2 linked regions of the Prochlorococcus marinus XMU1419 genome follow. The protein of the gene in region 1 interacts with the protein of each later gene in a pairwise test. Links are inferred from orthologs where the notes say so. Each region holds a gene or a part of one and is shown on either strand. Other genes may lie near its edges.

Region 1 (3,128 bases):
TGGTTCAACTTATAAACTTCCATTCGGACATCGCGGACTAAATCATCCTTGTGGGAATAATAATCAAATTGAGATAACTAGTCAGAATCATGGTTTTGCTATTGATCCTAATTCTCTTTCAAAAGAAATAGTGAAAATTACTCACTACAATCTTAACGATAATACTGTTGCTGGATTAGAGGTAAATAATAAACCAATATTTAGTGTTCAATATCATCCAGAAGCAGGACCTGGTCCGCATGATTCAGATTATTTATTTAAAAAATTTGTTTCTCTAATGTTAGATAGATGTTGACATATTGTTTTCTTTTGATTTGATAATTACATTTGATATATTATTTTTGGGAGGAACTTGATCATAGAAGATTTCCAGAAGCTTACGGTTTCTTTAAGAGGAAACCTAGATATAAAAACAAACATTATTGTTTTTACCTTTAAAGGTCAGCTTGACGCCTTCTCAGAAAAACAATTTAAGTCTTTTATTACTAATAATTTAAAAAATGAGTTACCATTCGTTATTGATCTTACAAAAATTGATTTTCTAGATTCTTCGGGTCTTGGTGCTCTTGTCCAAACTGCTAAAGAATGTAAAAAGTTGAAGTTAGGCTTCTCGGTTGTTGGAAACTCGAGAGTCGCTCAAACAATTAAACTTGTACGTTTAGGAGATTTTCTTAACTTAAAGTCTAGTCTTGAAGATGCATTAACTTTTTTCAAAAATTGAATTATTGGATTCAAAACTTAGTTCCACATGGCTCACCTGATGAAATTGGTGTCATTCAACTTGCTTGGCTTGGGGATGCGGTATGGGAACTTCATCAAAGACTAAGACATGTTCATTTTCCATTAAAATCAAAAGAACTCCATTTATCAGTAGTTAACGAAGTAAAGGCAATATCTCAATCAAAATCTTTAGATGATATTGAACATTTATTAAATGCAAATGAAATGGATTTAATTAGACGTGCTAGAAATAAAACGAAGAGAAACCCAAAGTCCTCAAACCCTGTCGTATATTCTAAAGCAACTGGTTTTGAAACTCTTATTGGGTGGCTGTTTCTAAAAGATCCTCAAAGATTATCAACTCTTTTTGATTATCTTGAATTAAAAATGCAATGACTCTATGAAAAATACTTCTAAAAAGAATTTTTCTGAAAAAAATAGCAAACACTTCAACAAAAATTCTTATTCTAATTCTTACTATAAAGATACAAGTTCATCAAAAAAAAGTAATATTCTTTTAAACAATTCTACTAAAAATGAGAATGTTAACAATTCAAAAAAAATTGATAAACACAAAAATAACTTTTTATCTAATAAAAGAATAAAGCCAAAAGATAAAAATAATAAAGAGGCTTCTAATAAAGCCCAGAATATGAATCAAGAACGCTTTAATAAAAAAAATTTTGATGATTGGATATGGGGGAAACATTCAGTTTATGAAACACTTAATAGTGAAAGAGCTATAAATAGGATTTGGTGTACATCAGAAATCTTTTCTTCAGAGAAATTCTATATTTTACTGAAGGAACTTAAATCAAAAGGAGTCCTCATTGAAGAAGTTTCATGGAACAGGCTTTCACAATTAACTTTTGGTGCTTCTCATCAAGGTGTCGCGTTGCAATTAGCATGCTCTAAAACAATATCCCTAGAAAAGTTAATCTGTTTTTCAAAGCAAAATTCAGCAAATCCAATTATCCTGGCCTTAGACGGAATTACTGATCCACATAATGTAGGTGCAATCATAAGATCTTCAGAGGCATTTGATTGCAAGGGCATCATCATTCCTCAAAGGAGATCTGCTGGCTTAACAGGGACAGTCGCCAAGGTAGCTGCAGGCGCTATAGAGCATTTGCCAGTAAGTAGAGTTGTTAATTTAAATAGAGCACTTGATGAGCTAAAGAGAAATGGTTTTATTGTTATTGGATTATCTGGAGATGGTCATTTATCGATCTCAAAATTTCATGAAAAAAGTCCTATGGTAGTGGTAGTCGGGTCTGAAAATAAAGGTATTTCTTTGCTTACTCAAAAAAAATGCGATTTTTTATTAAGGATTCCTCTGAAAGGGAAAACATCAAGCTTAAATGCCTCAGTTGCAGCAGCAATATCTCTATTTCACTTGACAAGTAAATAAATTTATTAGTTAAAGTTGAATTTTCTTAGATTTAATTAAAATATCGTTGTTTCAATATATTTATATGATTAATGAAAATTTATTGAACTTTTACTACAAAATTGTATAGAATTTGACAAGAATCGAAGGTTTTTAAAACCAACTAAAAATTGATTAGAAATTTTGGAAACAAACTCGGCTTAGCTTGGTGGGCTAAAATTGAGACAAATCAACCAAACGTTACGTATTGGTATGGCCCATTTATTACAAAACGTAGTTTAAAGGAAAACATGTTTTCTTTTATTAAAGATCTGTCAGATGAAGGTTCAACAAATATTAAGCATAGTTTTGTTCGTTGCAAAAAAGAAGAACCTTTAACTATTTGATAATAGTTAATATATACGAAGATAAGAAATGGATTTTAAATCTTTAAGAAAGGAAATTAATAGTAAAAATGCTTCTGTTAAAGAATTAGTAAATGATTTTTTTTCAAAAATCGATTCTTATGACACCCAAATAAACTCCTACATTTCTACAACAAAAGATAATGCTATTAATCAAGCAAAATATATAGATAAATTAATAGAGAATGAAGAGATACTTCCACCTCTTGCGGGAATACCAATAGCAATAAAAGATAATATTTGTACTAAAGGAGTTGTAACTACATGTGCAAGCAAAATGCTTGAAAGCTTTGTCGCTCCATATGAATCCACTGCATCAAGTAAATTATGGTCTTCAGGTGGTATTTGTTTAGGAAAAACAAATTTGGATGAATTTGCAATGGGTAGTTCAACAGAAACATCTGTCTTTGGCGTTACATCTAATCCTTGGGATATTAATAGAGTTCCAGGAGGAAGTTCAGGAGGGAGTGCTGCTTCAGTTGCGGCTGGATTATGTTCAGCTGCTATAGGCTCTGACACTGGAGGATCAATTAGACAGCCAGCTTCTTTTTGTGGTGTTGTTGGACTTAAGCCTACTTATGGAAGAGTAAGTAGATGGGGACTGATAGCATTTG
Region 2 (3,046 bases), on another replicon or contig:
TAATGAAGCTACATCGATTTCATTATCAAAATGGCCGATATTACAAACTATGGCTTCGTCCTTCATCTTGACAAGATTTTCATGGGTAATTACCTGATAATTACCAGTGGCAGTAACAAATATGTCTATATCTTCGACAACATCATCTAACCTAACTACGCTATAACCTTCCATTGCCGCTTGTAGCGCGCAAATTGGATCAACTTCAGCAACTTTTACAATGGCACCAAGTCCTCTTAATGACTGAGCTGAGCCTTTACCTACATCACCAAATCCCATTACTAACGCAACTTTGCCCGCAATCATTACATCAGTCGCTCGCTTAATGCTATCAACTAAAGATTCCCGACAGCCATATAAATTGTCAAATTTGCTTTTTGTTACTGAATCATTAACATTTATAGCTGGAAATGGTAAAGCGTTTTGCTTTTGAAGTTGATAAAGTCTAGCAACACCAGTAGTAGTTTCTTCAGTAACACCAATAATTTTACTTTTGATTCTGGAATAGAAGCTGCCATCAATTTGCAACTTAGACTTAATAGAATTGAATAAAGCAATTTCTTCTTCATTATTAGGATTATCTAAAACAGACAAATCTTTTTCTGCTTTACTACCAAGTATCAATAGGCCTGTTGCATCACCTCCATCATCAAGAATCATATTTGGAGAATCTGAACCCCAATCAAGTATGTAGTGGGTGTACTGCCAATATTCATCAAGAGTCTCACCTTTCTTTGCATATACCGGAATCCCTTGATCAGCAATAGCTGCAGCCGCATGATCTTGGGTTGAAAAAATATTGCATGAAGCCCATTTAACTTGTGCGCCAAGATCAACAAGAGTTTCTATTAGTACAGCTGTCTGAATTGTCATATGTAAACTTCCAGCTATTTTTGCACCTTTGAGTGGCTTTTCGTTCTTGTATTTATCTCTGAGTGCCATTAATCCTGGCATCTCTGTTTCAGCGATTTTAATTTCTTTACGTCCAAAATTTGATAATGAAATATCAGAGATTACGAAACTAGGAACCGTTGTTTTAATTGAATTTGCGATAACCATATCTTGTAAATACCTTTTCTACTAAACTATATATGATTTTTGGGTAATTTTGTGTTTGTTGAGAACTTAAAAGAGACTTTAAATTTAGGGGAAAAACTCTCACAAAAATTAAATCCACAATCAATTGTTTTATTAAAGGGTCCAATTGGAGCAGGCAAAACTTCATTTGTACAAGGTATTGCCAGAGGTTTATCTATCTCTGAGGATATTACAAGCCCTACTTTTGCTTTATCGCATCACTATAGTTCGGGAAAAATTCCACTAATTCACCTTGATTTATACAGACTAGAACATAGTTCTTCAGCCAAAGAAGTTTTCTTTTCTGAAGAAGAAGAGGCATTACAAAGCGAAGCTATATTAGTTGTTGAATGGCCAGAATTAATAGAACCACTTATTAAAGATTTCTGGAAAATAGAAATTAGTTACGCTAAAAATTTCGGAAGACACTATGAAATAAGAGATCCTAAAAATTTTTTAACCTTTTCATAATCTGGTTGTTGCTCGATTGCACCTTCACCAAGACAAGTTAATAGTCCACAAACACTTGCGAAATTAACACAGTCTTGGATTGCTAATTCATTTAAAGGATAACCAGAAGAAATTAATTTTGAAATTAATCCAGCTAGAAAGGCGTCACCAGCACCAGTAGTATCGACAATTTTTTGTGAATCAGGAGTTTCTGTAGTGCCCTGAAATCCATTTATAAACCATTCAACAGGATTTTTTCCATCAGTTATTATTACATCTGGTCTTTCTGACATTTGTTGAGATATAAGCATTGAATTTTCGTTCTTAAAAAACAAAGTAGCTTCTTCCTTAGCAAGTTTTAAAACATGAGCATGATTTAAAAAATTTTTAATTAAATTCACTCGCGCTGTATTACTAATTTCTGATGAAAAATCCGAATAATCCCAAAAGACCTCTCTCCAATTTAAATCGATAATTACCTTAACTTCATATTTATTAGCAAGTTCAATAAGAAAAAAAATAGTCTCAGCAGAAACTTTAGATGAAATTATATTGGTTCCTGTAACTAAATATTTTGTTTCTAGAAATAATTTCTCCAAATTTGGAAGTTGATTTTCGATTAAGTTCTTACTAAGAGCTTCATCAGCAAAGTATGAATTAGATTTTGCTTCAAATCCTGAAAAAAAACGATCTCCAAATTGATCTCGATCGACATTAACGATCCGAGTAGAAGCATCATTATCCAATTGTAAAAAATCTGAGTTAACCTCCAATTCTTTAAATTGCTTAATAAATTTTTTTCCATAATCATCTTTTCCTAAACGTCCAATAAATGTAGAATCTATTTCTAATTTTTTTAATGCACAAGAAACATTAGCCGGTGCGCCACCCAAAAAATCTGTATATCCTTGATTTGACTTATTACGGATCCTGTCTATTAAAGCCTCTCCAATACATACAACTTTATTCTTTTCCATAAGATGAAACCCTTTTTTCTTATCTAAGAATAATTAATCAATAACAAATATTTTTTTTTTGAATTAAAGTTTAATTAATATCTTATTCGCAGTGTATTTTAATAAATCTGAAATTTGGAAATGGAAAAATTGGGACATTTCATGGTCTTTATCAAAAAAATCTTCTGACGAAAATAACATTACTATTTTATTAGTACATGGATTTGGAGCATCTAAGAAACATTGGAGACACAATCAAAATTTTCTTGGACAATTTTTTAATTGCTACGCAATTGACCTCATAGGATTCGGAGAAAGCAGTCAGCCCATTGCCCTATTAAATTACGAAGCTTATAAACAAAATTCAATTAAATATTCATTTGATTTATGGAGTAATCAAATTACAAAATTTTGTTCAGAGATAATAAAATCTCCCGTTTACTTAGTAGGAAACTCAATTGGAGGGGTTATTTCATTAAAAGCTGCTGAAATTCTCAAAAATAATTGTAAAGGTGTCATTTTGATTGATTGTGCTCAAAGAACTATGGATGATAAACGCTTGA

What was found.
Region 2: the proteins of rlmB (region 1) and tsaE interact in binary tests that used the Escherichia coli proteins (3 or more experiments, as listed by UniProt). The link is inferred for Prochlorococcus marinus XMU1419 from one-to-one orthologs.

Annotation. Positions count from the first base shown.
Region 1 is NZ_JAAORO010000002.1:164,698-167,825, forward strand. The notes cover bases 337-3,125. They hold rlmB (23S rRNA (guanosine(2251)-2'-O)-methyltransferase RlmB), read left to right. Parts: upstream 337-1,120; coding sequence 1,121-2,131; downstream 2,132-3,125. Other genes in these bases: HA151_RS04505 (STAS domain-containing protein), read left to right, coding at 353-721; HA151_RS04510 (ribonuclease III domain-containing protein), read left to right, coding at 718-1,116; HA151_RS04520 (DUF1816 domain-containing protein), read left to right, coding at 2,281-2,496; gatA (Asp-tRNA(Asn)/Glu-tRNA(Gln) amidotransferase subunit GatA), read left to right, coding at 2,525-3,125. Also shown: carA (glutamine-hydrolyzing carbamoyl-phosphate synthase small subunit), read left to right, coding at 1-295; more of gatA, read left to right, coding at 3,126-3,128. UniProt on the Escherichia coli protein: Specifically methylates the ribose of guanosine 2251 in 23S rRNA.
Region 2 is NZ_JAAORO010000003.1:492,654-495,699, forward strand. Bases 123-2,829 are described here. They hold tsaE (tRNA (adenosine(37)-N6)-threonylcarbamoyltransferase complex ATPase subunit type 1 TsaE), read left to right. Parts: upstream 123-1,110; coding sequence 1,111-1,548; downstream 1,549-2,829. Other genes in these bases: ahcY (adenosylhomocysteinase), read right to left, coding at 123-1,059; HA151_RS08835 (carbohydrate kinase family protein), read right to left, coding at 1,506-2,504; HA151_RS08840 (alpha/beta fold hydrolase), read left to right, coding at 2,596-2,829. Also shown: more of ahcY, read right to left, coding at 1-122; more of HA151_RS08840, read left to right, coding at 2,830-3,046. UniProt on the Escherichia coli protein: Required for the formation of a threonylcarbamoyl group on adenosine at position 37 (t(6)A37) in tRNAs that read codons beginning with adenine.